One region of the Hydrogenophaga sp. RWCD_12 genome, then DNA from elsewhere that is predicted to be linked to it. Evidence: riboswitches for the same ligand, from Rfam matches in the RefSeq annotation. Region 1 holds a riboswitch; the other holds the start of a gene.

Region 1 (9,297 bases):
AAGACCGCCGCGTGGTGCAGGTCGAACTGACTCCTGAGGGCCACGCCGCGCTGCGCAACGTGCCGGCCATGCTGTCTGAAGTGCTCAACCTGCACCTGGCCGGCTTCAGCGAAGACGAATGGAACACGCTGCGCAATCTGCTGCGCCGTCTGGCCGAGAACGGCGAGAAGCTGCGCGACCCCAACTGAATGACCGAACCCACCATGAAGCTCCCTGTTTTGTTCCAACGACCCGCTGCCGTGCTGTTGTCGGTGGCTGCTGCCGCACTGATGGCCGCCTGCGCCAGCAGCAGTGGGATCGACGCCAAGGCCAACCGCATCGATCCGGCCACCGTCGGTCTGGCGTCTGGCCCGGCCGAAGTCGTGCCAGCGGTACGCGCCCAGTGGTGGCGCGATCTCGGCGACGCCAGCCTCGACGCGCTGGTTGACCGCGCGCTGGCAGGCAACCCGAACCTGGGCGTGGCGCAGTCGCGGCTGGACCGCGCAAACGCCGCGATCGCCGGGCAGGAAGCCGATGGCGGCGTGAAGGTGGGCTTCTCGGCCGACACCACCCGCCAGCACTTCAGCGCCAACAGCATCTATCCCGCGCCCTTGGGCGGGTCGACCCGCACGCTGGCCAATGCGCAGTTCGCCGGTTCCTGGGAGTTCGACTTCTTCGGTCGCCACCGCGCGTCCATCGACGCCGCCGTCGGCGGTGCCCGCGCCGCCGAGGCCGAGCTGGCCGCCGCACGTCAGCTCCTTGCCACGCAGGTGGTGCAGGCCTATGTGCAGCTTGCGCTTCTGCGCGACCAACGCGTGGTCGCCGAGCGCGCGCTGCAGCAACGCCAGGAACTGCTGGGGCTGGTGCGCCAGCGGGTCTCGGCCGGCCTGGACACCAGGATCGAGCTGCGCCAGGGGGAAGGCGCGTTGCCCGACACGCGCCAGCAGATCGAACAGATCGACGAGAAGATCATCGCCACGCGCCTCGTGCTGGCCGCGCTGACCGCTCAGCCGCCCGCCGCGGTGTCGGGGCTCGCACCCTCGCTGGCTGCGCTCAAGTCCATCGCCCTGCCTCAAGCCGTGCCGGCCGACCTGCTGGGCCGGCGCGCCGACATCGCGGCCGCCCGCTGGCGCATCGAGTCGGCCACGCAGGGCGTGCAGGCCGCGAAGGCGCAGTTCTATCCCAACGTCAACCTCAACATCTTTGCCGGGCTGGCCAGCATCGGGCTTGACGAACTCGTGAAGTCAGGCAGCCGCCAGTACGGCATCGGCCCGGCGATCCACCTGCCGATCTTCGATTCGGGCGCGCTGCGCGCCAACCTGGGCGTGCGCACCGCCGACCTCGACACCGCGGTGCAGACCTACAACGTGGCCGTGGTCGACGCGGTGCGCGAGACCGCCGACCAGCTCAACACGCTGCAGTCGGTGGCGCGCCAGCAGGCCCAGCAGGTGCAGGCGCAGTCCGCGGCCGAGTCGGCCTATGACATCGCCCGCCAGCGCTACCGCGCCGGTCTCACCAACCAATTGGTGCTGATCCAGGCCGAGACCGCGGTGCTGTCCCAGCGCCGCCTTGCCCTCGACCTGCAGGCCCGAGCGCTGGCGGCGCAAGCCGCGCTGGCCCGCGCTCTCGGCGGCGGCTACGCCCCACAGGCCTGAGACACCCCGACTTTTCACGCACACACCGATCACCGATTTCCCTGGAGTCCGACATGACATCCCCCGCACAGAACAACAACCCCGCACCGTCCAGCGCCAACCCGGCGCGCAAGAAGGCCCTGGCCGCCGTGGCCGCCATCGTCGTCCTGGGCGGCGCCGCCTACGGCACCTACTGGGCCCTGGTGCTCAACCACTTCGAGACCACCGACAACGCCTACGTGCAGGCCAACGTGGTGCAGGTGACGCCGCAGATCGGTGGCACGGTGCTGGCGATCCAGGCCGACGACACCGACCACGTCAAGGCCGGGCAGTCGCTGGTGCGTCTGGACCCCGCCGACACCAAGGTCGCCCTGGAGCAGGCCGAAGCGCAGCTGGCGCAGACCGTGCGCGAAGTGCGCACGCTGTACGCCAACAACCGCGTCTCGCAGGCACAGGTCGCGCTGCGCAGCGCCGACCTCACGCGCGCCAAGGCCGATCTGTCGCGCCTGCAGGAAGACGTCGACCGCCGCCAGCCGCTGGTGGCCACCGGTGCCGTGGGCCGCGAAGAGTTCCAGCACGTCTCGTCGCAGCTGGTCGCGGCGCGCAGCACCGTGGCCGCCGCCGAATCGGCGCTGCAGGCAGCGCGCGAACAGCAGCTTTCGGGCCAGTCGCTGACCGAGGGCACGACACCGGAGGAACACCCGAACGTGCTGCGCGCCGCCGCCCGCGTGCGCGAGACCGCGCTCGCGATGCAGCGCACCGACCTGCTCTCGCCGGTCGATGGCTATGTGGCCCGCCGCAACGTGCAACTGGGGCAACGTGTGCAGGCCGGTGCGCCGCTGATGTCGGTGATCTCGCTGGACCAGGTCTGGGTCGAAGCCAACTTCAAGGAAAGCCAGCTGGCGCGCCTGCGTCTGGAACAGCCGGTCGAGCTGACCGCCGATGTCTACGGCAAGAAGGTGGTCTACCACGGCGTGATCGAAGGCCTGGGCGCTGGCACCGGTGCAGCGTTTGCGCTGCTGCCGGCGCAGAACGCCACCGGCAACTGGATCAAGGTGGTGCAGCGCGTGCCGGTGCGCGTCAAGCTCGATCCCAAGGAACTGGCCGAACACCCGCTGCGCGTGGGACTGTCGATGGAAGCCAAGGTCGACATCAGCCGCACCGAAGGCCGCGTGCTGTCCGATGCGGCGCGTCCGGCGGCCACCATGCAGACGGCTGTGTTTGATCAGGACGCTGCGGCGGCCGATGCGCGCGTGAGCGGCATCATCGCCCGCAACCTGGGCATCAGCCCGGCCAAGGCTGCCGCCGCCCTGGCGCATGCGACCTCGGCACCGCTTGCCGTGAGCGCGGCGCAACCTGCTCCCCACGCCACGCTGGCTCTGGCCCACTGACCGCGTTGAAAGCTTCCTGAGATGAACACCGACGCGATCAACGCCGCCGGACCGGCGCGGCCAAACTCCGCCCCGCCGACATCGGCGCCACCACCGCCCGGCCGCGCACCCGCCTTCGCGCCGCTGCAGGGTGGCCAACTGGTGCTGGGCACCGTGGCCCTCTCGCTGGCCACGTTCATGAACGTGCTTGACACCTCGATCGCCAACGTGTCGATCCCGGCGATCGCGGGCGACATGGGCGTGAGCCCATCTCAGGGCACCTGGGTCATCACCTCGTTCGCGGTGGCCAATGCGATCTCGGTCCCGCTGACGGGCTGGCTGACGCAGCGCTTCGGACAGGTGCGCCTGTTCATCATGAGCGTGCTGCTGTTCGTGGTGGCGTCGTGGCTGTGCGGCCTGGCGCCCAACATCGGCATGCTGATTGCCTTCCGCGTGCTGCAGGGCCTGGTCGCCGGCCCGATGATCCCGCTGTCGCAGACGCTGCTGCTGGCCAGCTATCCACCGGCCAAATCAGGCATGGCGATGGCGATGTGGGGCATGACGGTGCTGGTGGCTCCGGTGGCCGGGCCACTGCTGGGCGGCTGGATCACCGACAACTTTTCCTGGCCCTGGATCTTCTACATCAACATTCCGGTCGGCATCTTCGCTGCCGCGCTGACCTGGTCGATCTATCACAAGCGTGACCCGGGGCCGCGCCGCGTTCCGCTGGATGTGGTCGGCCTGGTGCTGCTGGTGCTGTTCGTCGGCGCGATGCAGATCATGATCGACAAGGGCAAGGAACTCGACTGGTTCCAGTCGGGCGAGATCATCCTGCTGACAGTGGTTTCCGCGGTGAGCTTCCTGTTCTTCCTGGCCTGGGAACTGACCGACAAGCACCCCATCGTCGACCTGCGCCTGTTCGCGCGCCGCAACTTCGTCACCGGAACGCTGTCGCTGTCGGTGGCCTACGGCCTGTTCTTTGGCAACGTGGTGCTGCTGCCGCTGTGGCTGCAGCAGTTCATGGGTTACACGGCCACCTGGGCCGGCCTGGCGACCGCGCCCGTCGGCCTGCTGGCGATCGTGCTCTCGCCTTGGGTGGGCAAGAACGTCAGCCGCATCGACCCGCGCAAGCTGGGGACGGTCGCGTTCGTGGGGTTCGGGCTGGTGCTGTGGATGCGTTCGCACTTCAACACCCAGGCCGACTTCTTGACCATCCTGATTCCGACCCTGTTGCAGGGCGCGGCGATGGCCTTCTTCTTCATCCCGTTGCAGGCCATCGTGTTCTCGGGCCTGCCGCCGGAGCAGATGCCCTCGGCCGCAGGCCTGTCGAACTTCGTGCGCATCACGGCCGGTGCGGTGGGCACCTCGCTGTTCACCACGTTGTGGGAGAGCCGCGCCGCGATGCACCATGCGCATCTGGTCGAGGCCATCCATCCAGGCAGCCAGACCGCGATGGCGACGATCAGCCAGCTCATGGCGGGCGGCCTGACGCGCGAGCAGGCGCTGGCCAGTGTCGACCGGCTGGTGAACCAGCAGGCCTTCACGATGGCGGTGACCGACCTGTTCTTCCTGTCGTCGGCGCTGTTCTTCGTGCTGGTGCTGGTGATCTGGACCTCGCGCCCGGTGCGCGGGGCGGGAGCGGGCGGCGGTGGAGCGCATTGACAGGCGAACCCCCACGCTCCGCCGCTGCGCGGGTCGCTGCCCGGCGCTGAATCCTGGCTCTTTCATCTCGCGAAAGCGGCGTGTTCTTCCTGTGGTCCAATAGGGGGTTTTCAACCAATCTCCCCCTGGAACCGACATGGGCAACAAACTGATCACCGAAGCCGACCGCCGTGCCACCCCCCGTCCCACCGCCGCCAATGGCGCCGTGCTGCCGACCCCCGGTCGCGGCCAGCGCGTGAGCCTGGAGCGTGGTGTTGCCACCCGCACCAAGAAGAACCCCGGCAAGCGCTCGAAGAAGGGCGGCTGATCACCGCAGGCCGGTTCAACGCCGGTCCTCAACGATCCCTGCAAAGGCCCCGTTCGGGGCCTTTTGCTTTGGCGCCGCCCGGTTCAGCGGCGCAGGTGCAGGAAGCGGCCCTTGAAGGCCTCGCCGTTCTCCAGCTGACGCTCGGCCGACTCCATCGTCAGCACGAAACCCAGCAGCGCCATCTCGCGACCGAAGGCGCTGCGGTTGCCACGGTCCGGGTCGACGATCAGCACCTCGGCGCCGGGCGCGGCGTGCTGGTCGATGAATCGCGCCAGCTGGGCCGGCTGCTGGCGTTCGTAAAGGATGTCGCTGCCGATGATCAGGTCAAAGCGCCCCAGGCCACTGGCGCCGTCGGCGTCGTCGACCGACCAGTTGCCGGCGTGCACCTGCAGCGGCCCCAGCCCATTGGCCTGCAGGTTCTGCTGCAGGAATTCGGCGGTCAGCGGGTGCCAGTCGCTGACCGTGATGTCGCCACCGCGCCGGTGGATCACCAGGCTCGCCAGCGCCAGCCCGGCGCCAATCTCCAGAACGCGCTTGCCCGCGATGTCATGGCTGTCCATCGCCAGCGCCAGTACGCGCGCCGACGGCCAGACCTGGCCGAACAGCGGCCATCCAGACGCGCCCATGCCGGTGTCTTCGGCCGTCCCTTGCGGGTCGGCGTATTGCTGGTTGTCGAGCAGGGAGCGGATGGCATAGTCCCGACCACCAATGGTGACGGTCTGGTGCCTGACCTGGTAACCGGGCATGGGCGAGGGTTCTCATGATGAGCGCGGTGCAAATGGTTCTGATCGAACGGGCACACATCGCCACCGGGCGAACCGGGCAGGGCACATGCAGGGTCGAGGAGTTCCTCGGAGCCACCCGTGGGGTGACCGGTGCACCATAACACGCACTCCCGCAGGGTCCGTTCTACAATGCGGGCCTTCACCGGGGGTGCCGGTCCCGCAAGGGCCGGCTGAGAAATACCCCTCTCACCTGATCTGGGTTGTGCCAGCGTAGGGAGCGTGACAAGCCGGTCCGCCGTTTGCCGTGGCCCGTCCTTTTCAGCCCCGAAGCGGGCGTTTGACAAGGCGGCTTCACATGCAACGGCGGATTCTTCTTTCGGCTTTCTTCTCCCTCACCTCGCTGTCCTTCGCGGGCCTGTCCCACGCGCAGTCGCCCATGCCGCTGCGGGTGCTGACCCACGCCTCGTTCGACCTGCCCAAGGACCTGCTGGCACAGTTCGAGAAAGAAGCGGCGGTCACGCTGCAGATCGTCAAGGCCGGCGATGCCGGCGAGATGGTCAACAAGCTGATCCTCACCAAGTCCGCACCCATCGCCGATGTCGCCTTCGGCATCGACAACACCCTGCTGCCGCGCGCGCTGTCGGCGGGCGTGGTGGACCCCTACACCGGTCCGGCCGCGCAACGCAAGGCCGAGGTCGCGATGTCGGGCGGTGTGGTGCCGGTGGATTTCGGTTACGTCAATCTCAACATCGACAAGGCTTGGTTCGCCAAGGCAGGCCTGGCACTCCCCGCTTCGCTGGACGATCTTGCCAAGCCGGCCTACGCCAAGCTGCTGGTGGTGCAGAACCCCGCGACCTCCAGCCCCGGCCAGGCCTTCCTGTTTGCCACCATCGCCGGCCTGGGCGAAGAGGGTGCGTTCAACTGGTGGGCCAAGGCCCGCGCCGGTGGCGTGAAGGTGGTCAAGGGCTGGAGCGAGGCCTACTACACCGAGTTCACGCGCAACGGCGGCACGCGCCCCATCGTCGTGAGCTATGCCAGCAGCCCGGCAGCCGAAGTGTTCTACAGCAAGGAAAAGATCACCGAGTCGCCGACGGCCAACCTGTTCCTCAAGGGCGGCGTGTTCCGACAGGTCGAGGGCGTGGCCCTGGTCAAGGGCGGCAACCCCGCGGCGCGCGAGGCCGCCGGCCGCTTCATCGAGTTCATGCGTTCTGCACCGGTGCAGCAGGCGCTGCAGACGTCGATGTGGATGTTCCCGGTCGAGGCCGGCGCCGCGCGCGTCGATGTGATGAAGGCCCATGCGACCGAGCCGGCGAAGTTCGACAACGCCACGGCCGAACGCATGGACGCGAACGCCAAGGCCTGGCAACAGCGCTGGACGCAGACGGTCTTGAAGTGAACCCTGAAGTCGGATGACCCCCCTGCGCCGCTTTGCGGCTTCCCCCCTGAAGGGGGGAAGCACCTGGTGCGCCGGCGCAGCCGGTTCCACGGGTGCCTTGGCCAAAGTCCTTCCGGCCTTGCCATTCCTGTTTCTGTTGGTGATGCTGGTGGCGCCGGTGCTGCGGCTGCTGGCCGAGGGGTTTGCGGACGGTGCCGAAGTGCGCTGGCTGCTGGTGTGGACCGATCCCTATCTGCGATGGCGGGTGTTGTGGTCATTGGCGCAGGCGGCCATCACCTGCGTGCTGGCGCTGCTACTGGGAGTCCCTTGCGCCTGGGTGCTGGCGCGGCGCGTGTTTCCTGGCCGGGCGCTGGCGCTGCGCCTGCTGATGTTGCCCTTCGTGGTGCCGACGCTGGTCGCGGCCATGGGCGTGCTGGCGCTGTGGGGGCCGCGTGGCCTGTTCGGCGCGCCGCTGGCCGAGGCCGGCATTGATCTGAGCGATACGCCATGGCTGCTGCTCTACGGCAACCTGTTTTTCAACCTCTGCCTCGTGGTGCGCGCGGGTGTCGATGCACTCGGGCAGGTGAGCGCGCAGCGGCTGGCGGCGGCGCGCACGCTGGGCGCCACGCCCTGGCGCGCCTTCTGGCGCATCGAGTGGCCGGCGATCGCGCCCTGGCTGGCGTCGGCGCTGTGCCTGGTGTTTCTCTACTGCTTCGCGGGCTTTGGCCTCGCGCTGATCCTGGGCGGGCAGCGCTACGCGACCGCCGAGGTCGAGATCTACACCCTGGTCGCCCACGAGCTGGAGCTGGGGCAGGCAGGTGTGCTGGCGGTCTGGACCATGGCGCTGACCGGTGCGGTGGCCTTGGCCTACGCCTGGCTGGAGCGGCGGCTGGCGGCGCCCGCGCGCGTGACGCCCATCCTCCCGCGCCCACCGCAGGGCGCGGGGCAGTGGCTGGGCGTGGCCGGCGCGATGGCCTTGCTGGCGCTGGTGTGCGCCGCGCCGCTGGCGGCCATTGTGTGGCGCGCGGCGTCGTCGCTGCTGACCGGGCAGGGCTGGGCGGTGTTGATGGAGGGCGACACGCTGGCCGCGCTGGGCAACACGCTGCGCTTCTCGCTGGTGGCCTTGCTGCTGGCAACGGCGCTGGGCCTGGCGCATGCGCTCTCCGTGACGGCCCGTGGTCACCTGTCGCTGGCCTGGCGGGCGACGGCGTTCCTGCCCTTCGTGGTGTCGCCCGTGAGCGTCGCCTTTGGCCTGTTGCTGCTCTATCCAGACTGGAGCGCGAGCCTGGCGATGCTGCTGGGCGCGTACGCGCTGCTGGCCTGGCCCTTCGTGTCGAAATCGCTCACCGCCGCGCTCGACAGCCTGCCCGCGCAATATGCGCAGGCTGCGGCCTCGCTCGGCGCACGGCCCTGGCGTGTGTTCTGGCGCGTCACGCTGCCGCTGGTGGCGCCCGCGCTGCGGCGTGGCATGGCGTTTGCCGCTGCCACCGCACTGGGTGAATTCGCGGTCACGCTGTTTCTCTCGCGCCCGGAGTGGTCCACGCTCACCACCCTGATTCACCAGCACCTGGGCCGGCCCGGCGCCGCCAATCTCGACGCCGCCTTTGTGCTCGCCGCGCTGCTGATGGTGCTGGCGCTGCTGGCGTTCACGCTGATCGAAGGCCCCGCCTCGAAGGACAATGCCCGCCATGCTTGAACTGCGCGACATCCACAAACACTGGGAGGCCTCTCCCGAGTGGTCGCTGCTGGCCGGAGTGAACCTGCGTGTGGACGCGGGCGAAACGGTCGCGCTGCTTGGCGCTTCCGGCAGCGGCAAGAGCACCCTGCTCAAGATCGTGGCCGGGCTCGAAGCGCCCGAACGCGGCAGCGTCTGGTTCGACGGGGTGGACATCACCCACTTGCCGCCCGAGCGGCGCGGCTTCGCACTGATGTTCCAGGACTTCGCGCTGTTCCCGCACCTCAACGTGCGCGACAACGTCGCCTTTGGCCCGATCGAGCAGGGCGTACGCAAGGCCGAAGCCCGCGAACGCGCACAGGCCATGCTCTCGCGCTTCGGCCTCGCCAATCACGGCGATGCGCGGGTCTGGACGCTGTCGGGCGGGGAACAGCAGCGCGTGGCGCTGGCGCGTGCACTCATCACGCAGCCGCGTGCGCTGCTGCTGGACGAGCCGTTTTCCGCTCTCGATGCCGCACTGCGCGAGCAGCTGCGCGCCGAATTCCGCGAACGCATCACCGAAGCCGGCAT
Region 2 (9,297 bases), on a different contig from region 1:
CCTTTTTGTGGCCAGCCCGCTGCTCGCGCCGCTGGTGATGCTGGGCTGGGGCGCCAGCATCGGCGGCATCCTGGGCGCCACGGCCGGCGCGATCAACACCGACGCACCCGACAGCACCCAGAAAGAAGGCTGGCTGTCGGCACTGGTCGGAGACGCGATCGCCAGCGGTCAGGTGGTGCTGGTCGTGGAAGCGCGCACCCTGGACGAAACCGCCATCGCGAAGGAAGTGATCGACGCTTCGGTGGGCGACTACAGAGAGGTCAGCCTCGCATGAACACACTCACCACCCTGTCGGGTCGAACGATCCTGCGCCTGAAGGCGCCGAGGCCGGCGGCGACGGTTGCGGAGGCAACCATGCCGCACGACGAAGCCAACGATGGAGACAACACCTCGGTGGCCGGAGAAGAGGACCCCGGAGCCGCCCTGGAGTTCACCAGGCCCGGACGGCAACGGCTCCCGGCCAAAGGGCGTCAGACCGGCACCGTGTGACCGCTGAGGTTGGTGCAGACACGGCGCAGACGCTGTTCGGCGTCGTCGGCCACCGCCTTCACACCGGCACCGCCCACCAGTTCGACCATGACCTGCGGGTCGAGAAACCCCACGACGATCTCACGCTCCGCGATCTCCCGCACGATCACATTGCACGGCAGCAGCAGGCCGATGTTGGGCTCGGCCAGCAAGGCCTTGTGCGCCAGTTGCGGGTGGCAGGCGCCGAGAATGCGGTAGCGCAACATGTCCACGCCCAGCTTGGCCTTCATCGTGGCCTGCACGTCGATGTCGCTGAGCACGCCAAAGCCCTCTTCCTTGAGCAATTCGATGGTGTGTGAAAGCGCTTCGCCGAACGAAGTGCCCTGGATCGTGCTGGTGAAGCCGTACATGGTGTGGTCCTGTTTCTCGGGATGAAGCGGTACGCCGACGATCAGTGAAAACCGGGGGCATGTCGGTTCGACAGCGCACCGACCCGGGTGCACACTGGAGCAAGATTCCCCACGCCGGTGCTGCTGCCGGCAACAAAACCCGTGAGCCATCCTTGAACACCGACAACAACGCCAGCGACTTCGCCACGGAACCGGGCCTGACCGCCGCCGAAGCGGCGCAGCGCCTCAGCCAGGACGGCGCCAACGCTCTGCCCGGCGGGCAACGCCGCAGCCTGCTGTCCATCGCGCTGGACACCGCGCGCGAGCCCATGTTCCTGCTCTTGTTGGCCGCGGCCACCCTTTACATGGTGTTTGGCGACCTGCGGGAAGGCCTGACCCTGCTCGCGTTCGTGGTGATCACGCTCGGCCTGACGCTGTACCAGGAGGGAAAGACCGAGCGCGCCATCGAAGCGCTGCGCGACCTGACCAGCCCGCGCGCGCTGGTGATCCGCGACGGCACGCCGCAGCGCATTGCCGGCAGCGACGTGGTGCGCGGTGATCTGCTGCAGCTGAGCGAGGGCGACCGGGTGCCGGCCGACGCCCTGCTGCTGTCGGCGCACGGCGTGCAGGCCGACGAGTCGCTGCTGACCGGTGAAGCGGTCCCGGTGGCCAAGCGCGCGGCCTTGCCGGAGGAACAGGCGGAAAAGCCGGTCCCTGCCGAAGGAACCGGCAGCGCACGCCCCGGCGGCGACGATCTGCCCACGGTCTACGCCGGCACGCTGATCGTGCAAGGCCATGCGCTGGCCCGCGTCACCGCGACCGGCGCACGCAGCGAGATCGGCCGCATCGGCACCGCGCTGGGCAAGGTCGAACACGAAACCTCGCCACTGCAGAAACAGACCACCCGGCTGGTGCGCAACCTCGCCCTGCTGGCGCTGGTTCTGAGCCTGGCGCTGGTGGTGGTGCACGGGCTCGTGCGCGGCGACTGGCTGCAGGCGGTGCTGGCCGGCATCGCCCTGGCAATGGCGATGCTGCCGGAGGAATACCCGGTGGTGATGACCGTGTTCCCCGCACTGGGCGCGCGGCGCCTGGCGAAGGAAGGCGTGCTCACGCGGCGCATCAACGCCATCGAGACGCTGGGTGCGACCACGGTGCTGTGCAGCGACAAGACCGGCACCCTCACCGGCAACCGCATGACGGTGACACACCTGGCCGCCGGCGGCGTGGCGCTGCCGGACCGGCTGGCGCTGGAGTCGCTGGGCAACGCGCCACTGCCCGAAGCCTTCCACACACTGGTGGAGTTCTCGATCCTGGCCAGTGTGGTGGATCCGTTCGATCCGATGGAGAAGGCGTTCCACCAGCTGGGTGAGCGCTTCCTCACCGACACCGAGCACCTGCACCGCGACTGGCGGCTGGTGCAGACCTATGCGCTGAGCCCTGCGCTGCGCGCGATGTCGCACGTGTGGGCGGCGGCGGACGGCGGCACGCAGACGGTCGCTGCCAAGGGCGCTCCCGAGGCCGTGATGGACCTGTGCCATCTGGACGATGCACAGAAGGCCCACATCGCCGGCGTGGTCGACGGGCTGGCCGCCGAAGGGCTGCGCGTGCTGGCGGTGGCCAGCAGCACCTTCGAAGGGCAGGACTGGCCCGAAGGCGAACACGATTTCAGTTTCCGCTTCATCGGCCTGCTGGGTCTGGCGGACCCGGTGCGCCCGCAGGTGCCGGCGGCCATCGCCGAATGCCGCGCCGCAGGCATCCGCGTGGTGATGATCACCGGCGACTACCCGGCGACCGCCCAGGCGATTGCACAGCAGGCCGGGCTGGCGGGCTCAGACGCAGAAGTGCTCTCCGGCGACGAGATGGCAGCGCTCAGCGACACGGCACTGAGTGAGCGCATGGCAAACGTGAGTGTCTGCGCCCGCATTGCGCCGGAGCAGAAGCTGCGCATCGTGCAGGCGCTGAAGGCGCGCGGCGACATCGTGGCCATGACCGGCGACGGCGTGAACGACGCCCCGGCTTTGCGCGCCGCGCACGTGGGTGTGGCGATGGGAAAACGCGGCACCGATGTGGCGCGCGAATCGGCGTCGCTGGTGCTGATCGACGACGACTTCGCCGCCATCGTGCGCGCCATGCGGCTGGGGCGGCGCATTTTCGACAACCTGCGCAAGGCGATGTCCTACGTGCTCGCGGTGCACGTGCCGATCGCCGGCATGGCGCTGCTGCCGGTGCTGCTGGGCTGGCCCTCGCTGCTGTTTCCGATGCACATCGCCTTTCTCGAACTCATCATCGACCCGGCCTGCTCAATCGCCTTTGAAAACGAGCCCGCCGACGACGACGTGATGCGGCGACCACCCCGCGACGCCAGCGCGCCGCTGTTCGGTGGCTTGAGCCTTTGGCTGGCGCTGCTGCAGGGACTGGGTGTGCTGGCCGCCGTGATGGGCGCCTTCGCCTGGGCCGCGCCGCGCCTGCCCGAGGAAGAGGCCCGGGCCTTTGCCTTCGCAACCCTGGTGGTGGGCAACCTGGCGCTGATCTTTTCCAACCGCTCGGCGACCGCGCCGGTCTGGGTCACGCTGCGCGCGCCGAACACCATGCTCTGGGTGGTCGTGGGCATGGCGTTGACCATGCTGATGGCCGCCCTCTACATCCCCTGGCTGGTCGGCCTGCTGCGCTTTGCGCCGCTGCCGCTGCACGAACTGGCCGCGGCCTGCGGGCTGGGGGTCCTGAGCGTGGTCTGGTTCGAAGGCATCAAGGGGGTGCAACGCGCCCGCCGCCCGCATGCACCCGCCTGACCGTCAGGTCGACCACTCGTAGGCGAGCGAAGTGACGGTGCCGCGCCAGTAGGTCTTGCGGCCTTCGGGCAGCAGCCAGGCCACCTCGCCGGTCAGCGGCACGGTCATGCCATCGATACGCTGGTGGTTGGACCAGGTGCCTTCCCATGGCGCCATCTTGATCTCCTGCCCCACCATGCGGCCACGCGCCTGCGCCAGCACCGAGCGCACCATGCCCGCATCGTCAAATCGGAACAGCAGGGTGAGCGCGAGCGCGCCATCGGTCAGGGTGGCGTTGGCGCTGTGCTCGTCCACCGCGGTCCATTGCACGCCCTGGCTGGGCAGCAGGGCTGTGGGGTACCAGGCGGCTTCGGCAAAGAAGCGCATCAGCTCGCCGCGCGCCAGCTCTCCACCGCCCTCCAGATCGGCCACTGGAAACAGGCCCAGCACGGCCGCGTGCAGCAGGCCCCGGCCATCGGCGTAGCTGTCGTGCACGCGCACCGGCAGGCCGGGCAGCATGGCAATGCGCGCGTCCCAGAGGAAGCCGGGGCGCTGCACGACCACCCGCTGATGTGAGGTGAACGGCTTCCACTGCTCGCCGCCGGGGGACATGTTGAATTGCCCGGTGTGCTCGAGTGTGAGCGCGGTGACCATCGGCTGTCCCGGGGTGAGCACGGCACGGAAATGCCGTTGCACCGGTGCCGGCAAGCCCTCGATGTCACGTGGGTCGTAGACGCCGGGCCGGGCCGGCCGGCGCAGCGCTTCCAGACGCGCATGAATGACCTGCGTGGCCTTCGCCCAGCGCCGTGCACCGAGCAACCCAAGACCTGCGACCACGAGGACCACCACCACCCCGAACAGAAGAATCCCGGTGAACCAGTTCATGGTCATCAGCCTACACAGCGGGCGGCCAACGTCTGTGCGTTGCCGGACTCTTTCCGCAGGGACATTGCGCTGGCTCAAGAATTTCCACGCTACACTGCGCGCCTGCTCCGGGGTGCTCCGGCCTTCCAAGGTCTGGCGCTGAGATGGTTGAACAACCGAACCCGCGAACTTGATCCGGCTAGTACCGGCGAAAGAAGAGCGTTGCCTTGAAGGACCCATGAAGGGGGCGCATCCGCCCTTGCCTGTGGTCCTTCGTGGCGGTCCTCCGGAGCTGTTCGTTTCGCAACAGCTTTTTCAATCAGGAGACCGCCCGATGAACGCCCCCGACAAGCTCCAGCAGCTGCTCACGCTCACCCGCGAACCCTTCCCCCAGTCGATAAAGATCTACGTGCCCGGCGCACAGGCCGGCGTGCGGGTGCCGATGCGCGAGATCGCGTTGACCAATGGAGAACAGGTCACGGTCTACGACACCTCCGGCCCCTACACCGACCCCGCAGCGACCATCGATGTGCGCCGGGGCCTTTCGCCGGTGCGCAGCCAGTGGGTGGTCGCGCGCGGCGACACCGAGGCCTACGAAGGCCGCAGCCGCGTGGCGCTGGACGATGGTGGCAAGCACGGTGAAGTCGCCGACGCACGCATCGAAGCCCTGCGCGCCGAGGCGGTGGGCCTGCAGCGCCAGCCGCTGCGCGCCAAGGCCGGTCGCAACGTGACGCAGATGCACTACGCCCGCCAAGGCATCGTCACGCCCGAGATGGAATACATCGCCATCCGCGAAAACGGCAAGCGCGAGTGGATGAAGGAATACCTCGGCAGCGCCGAGCGCGAGGCGCGCCTCAAGGGCAACCCCATGGGCGCCCGCATTCCCGACACCATCACGCCCGAGTTCGTGCGCGACGAGGTGGCGCGCGGCCGTGCAGTGATCCCGGCGAACATCAACCACCCCGAAGTCGAGCCGATGATCATCGGCCGCAACTTCCTGGTGAAGATCAACGCCAACATCGGCAACTCGGCCGTCACCTCGTCGATCGAAGAGGAAGTCGAAAAACTCGTGTGGTCGATCCGCTGGGGCGGCGACACGGTGATGGACCTTTCCACCGGAAAGAGCATCCACACCACGCGCGACTGGATCGTGCGCAACTCGCCGGTGCCCATCGGCACGGTGCCGATCTACCAGGCGCTGGAAAAGGTCGGCGGCATTGCAGAGGACCTCTCCTGGGAGATCTTCCGCGACACGCTGATCGAGCAGGCCGAACAGGGCATCGACTACTTCACCATCCACGCCGGCGTGCGCCTGCCGTTCATTCACCTCACCACGCAGCGGCGCACCGGCATCGTCTCGCGCGGCGGCTCCATCCTGGCCAAGTGGTGCATCACCCATCACAAAGAGAACTTCCTGTACACGCACTTCGACGAGATCTGCGAAATCATGAAGGCCTACGACGTGACCTTCTCGCTGGGCGACGGCCTGCGCCCCGGGTCGGGTGCCGACGCCAACGACGAGGCGCAGTTTGCCGAGCTGCGCACGCTGGGCGAGCTGACACAGATTGCGTGGAAGCACGATGTGCAGACCATGATCGAAGGCCCCGGCCACGTGCCCATGCACATGATCCAGGCCAACATGGATGAGCAGATCAAGCACTGCCACGAAGCGCCGTTCTACACACTGGGCCCGCTGACCATCGACATCGCGCCGGGCTACGACCACATCGCCTCGGCGATTGGCGCGGCGATGATCGGCTGGATGGGCACGGCCATGCTGTGTTACGTCACGCCCAAGGAACACCTGGGCCTGCCGGATCGCGACGATGTCAAGCAGGGAATCATTGCCTACAAGATCGCGGCACACGCCGCCGACGTGGCCAAGGGCCACCCTGGACAGCGCGCGCGCGACGACGCGATGAGCAAGGCGCGCTTCGAATTCCGCTGGCGCGACCAGTTCGCCCTCGGCCTGGACCCGCAGACGGCCGAGGCCTACCACGACGAAACCCTGCCCAAGGACTCGTCCAAGGAGGCGCATTTCTGCTCCATGTGCGGCCCCAAGTTCTGCAGCATGAAGATCACGCAGGACGTGCGCGACTACGCCGCCGCCCAGGGCCTGAGCGAAGAGCAGGCCCTGTCGGAAGGCATGGCGCAGAAGAGCGCGGAGTTCAAGGCCGTGGGCGGCGAGTTCTACGTGCCAGTGGATTCACTGAGCTCGAAAAGAGGCTGAGCCATGGCCCGCATTGGCATTGCCGGAGCCGGCGTGCTGGGACGGCTTCTGGCGTGGCAGCTCGGTCGCGCCGGACATGCGGTCACGGTGTTCGACCCGGCCCCCGGCCCGCAGGCGCCGGACACCGGTTCGCTGAACGCGCGGTCTGAACACGCCGCCGGTTTCACCGCGGCCGGCATGCTCAGCCCCATCGCCGAGCTGGACAACGCCGGCCCCGACATCGCGCGGCTGGGATGGCGCTCGCTGGCGCTGTGGCGCGGCATCGCCGAAGCGCTGCGCGAAGATGGCTGTACCACGCCACTGTTCGCGCAACACGGCAGCCTGATGGTGGCCCACGGCGCCGACCTGGGCGCCGCGCGCCGAGTGCTGGCCCGTCTGGAGGCCGCACCCGCCCTGGCGGGCGAACTGCCGGCGCCGCAGCCGCTGGATCAGACGGCACTGGCCACGCTGGAACCTGCACTGGCACCAGGGCTGCACGCCTGGCTGCTGCCCGGCGAAGCGCAGGTGATGAGCCGCGACATGCTGACCGCACTGGCTGTGCACACGCCCAATGTTCATTGGTGCTGGGGCGAACGCTTGGAGCGCTTGCAGCCCGGGAAGATCGCGCTCGCCGACGGAGAAGTCGTGGCGGTGGATCTGGCCATCGATGTGCGCGGCGTGGGTGCCCGGCCGGACTTGAAGATCCGGGGTGTGCGCGGCGAGGTGATCTGGCTGCACGCCCCCGGTGTGAAGCTGCAGCGCCCGGTGCGCCTGCTGCACCCGCGCCACCGCGTCTACATCGTGCCGCGCCCGGGTGACCTGTTCGTGGTCGGCGCCAGCGAGATCGAGAGCGATGACCGTTCGCCGGTCAGCCTGCGCAGCGCGGTCGAGCTGATGACCGCGGCGCACAGCGTGATCCCCGAGCTTGCCGAGGCGCGCATCGTGCACCTGGAAGCCAACCTGCGGCCCGCCCTGCCCGACAACGAACCGCGCATCGAACAGACGCCCGGTCTGCTGCGCATCAACGGCCTGTTCCGCCACGGCTGGCTGCTCGCACCCGCGCTGGTGGAACAGTTGGAACTCCCCCCTGCGCCCGCCACCCCATGCTGACCTTCAACGACCTCACCCTGCCTTGCCCCGATGGCCTGACGCTGGCTGCGCTGCTCATGGCGCAGGGCGTGCAGCCCGAAGCGGTGGCGACCGCTGTCAACGGCGAGTTCGTCGCGCGCGACCAGCGCGCCTCGCAACTGCTGTGCGCTGGAGACACCGTGCTCACCTTTCAAGCCATCGTCGGAGGTTGAGCATGACCGCAACGAACTGGGCTCCGTATGGCGTCGAACTGAACAGCCGTTTCCTGCTCGGCAGCGCCGGCTACCCTTCGCCGCAGGTACTGGCCGACAGCATCGCGGCCAGCGGCACACAGGTTGTCACGGTCGGCCTGAAGCGCACGCTGGCGGCCGGCGGCGACAACGGCTTCATCGACATCGTCCGTGCCGCGATGCGCGAGCGCGGCGCGCGCCTGCTGCCCAACACCGCCGGTTGCCGCACCGCGCGCGAAGCGATCGCGCTGGCGCACATGGCGCGCGAGCTGTACGGCACGCACTGGATCAAGCTGGAGGTGGTGGGCGACGAGCACACGCTGCAGCCCGACCCCTGGGGCACGGTGGAGGCGGCGGCGCAACTCATCCGCGACGGCTTCGCCGTTTTCCCCTACTGCACCGACGACCTGGTGACCTGCCAGCGTCTGCTGGACGTGGGTTGCGAGGTGCTGATGCCCTGGGGCGCTCCGATCGGTTCGGGCCAGGGCCTGATCAACCCGTTTGCCCTGCGCACCCTGCGCGCGCGCCTGCCCGGTGTGCCGCTGGTGGTCGACGCCGGGATCGGCGCTCCGTCGCACGCCGCCGCCGCGATGGAGCTGGGTTTCGACGCCGTGCTGCTGAACTCGGCCGTGAGCCAGGCGGTGGACCCGGTGCGCATGGCGAATGCCTTCGGCCTGGCCATCGAGGCCGGTCGCGCAGCGTTCGAGGCCGGCGTGATGGCGCCACAGGAGATGGCGGTCGCCAGCACACCCGTCAGCGGACATCCCTTTCTGATCCCATGAACAAGCCACCTGTGATCTGGAGCATCGCCGGCACCGACAGCGGTGGCGGCGCGGGCCTGGCGGCCGACCAGCGCGCGGCCGATGCCTTCGGCGTGCACCTGTGCCCCGTGGTCGCTGCGGTGACCGCACAGAGCAGCACCGCCGTGACACGCATCGACGCAGTCGCGCCATCGCTGCTGGATGCACAGCTGGCCGCGCTGGCCGCCGACATGCCGCCGACCGCCATCAAGACCGGCCTGCTCGGCAGCGCGGAGAACGCCTGGGTCGTGGCACGCTGGATCGACCGCCTGCGCCAGCTTGGCCCGGTGGCCCTGGTGATCGACCCGGTGCTGCGCGCCAGCACCGGCGCCGCCTTCGCCGACGTCGAGTTGCTGCGGGCCTACCGCGAAGCCCTGCTGCCACGCGCCACGGTCATCACGCCCAACCAGTCCGAAGCGCTTGCCCTGCTTGGGAACCCATCGACCAACAATGTGCCAGCGCTGGCGCGCGCGCTGCAGG

Evidence for each region. Region 1 has a riboswitch for thiamine pyrophosphate ahead of ACLIJ1_RS01685 (thiamine ABC transporter substrate binding subunit). Riboswitches for the same ligand answer to the same signal wherever they lie in the genome.
Region 2: another riboswitch for thiamine pyrophosphate. It lies ahead of thiC (phosphomethylpyrimidine synthase ThiC); the one in region 1 lies ahead of ACLIJ1_RS01685 (thiamine ABC transporter substrate binding subunit).

What each region holds. Positions count from the first base shown of each region.
Region 1 is NZ_JBKIXC010000001.1:342,129-351,425, forward strand. It holds gene ACLIJ1_RS01655 (MarR family winged helix-turn-helix transcriptional regulator) at 1-188, shown strand, start outside; gene ACLIJ1_RS01660 (efflux transporter outer membrane subunit) at 204-1,634, shown strand; gene ACLIJ1_RS01665 (efflux RND transporter periplasmic adaptor subunit) at 1,688-3,004, shown strand; gene ACLIJ1_RS01670 (DHA2 family efflux MFS transporter permease subunit) at 3,026-4,645, shown strand; gene ACLIJ1_RS01675 (hypothetical protein) at 4,782-4,952, shown strand; gene ACLIJ1_RS01680 (class I SAM-dependent methyltransferase) at 5,036-5,698, opposite strand; TPP riboswitch at 5,872-5,972, shown strand; gene ACLIJ1_RS01685 (thiamine ABC transporter substrate binding subunit) at 6,033-7,073, shown strand; gene ACLIJ1_RS01690 (ABC transporter permease) at 7,171-8,748, shown strand; gene ACLIJ1_RS01695 (ABC transporter ATP-binding protein) at 8,741-9,297, shown strand, end outside.
Region 2 is NZ_JBKIXC010000002.1:609,861-619,157, reverse strand. It holds gene ACLIJ1_RS10070 (hypothetical protein) at 1-274, shown strand, start outside; gene ACLIJ1_RS10065 (hypothetical protein) at 271-489, shown strand; gene ACLIJ1_RS10060 (DUF302 domain-containing protein) at 471-878, opposite strand; gene ACLIJ1_RS10055 (cation-translocating P-type ATPase) at 938-3,646, shown strand; gene ACLIJ1_RS10050 (DUF6920 family protein) at 3,650-4,510, opposite strand; TPP riboswitch at 4,609-4,723, shown strand; gene thiC (phosphomethylpyrimidine synthase ThiC) at 4,824-6,719, shown strand; gene ACLIJ1_RS10040 (FAD-dependent oxidoreductase) at 6,723-7,808, shown strand; gene thiS (sulfur carrier protein ThiS) at 7,802-7,999, shown strand; gene ACLIJ1_RS10030 (thiazole synthase) at 8,002-8,799, shown strand; gene thiD (bifunctional hydroxymethylpyrimidine kinase/phosphomethylpyrimidine kinase) at 8,796-9,297, shown strand, end outside.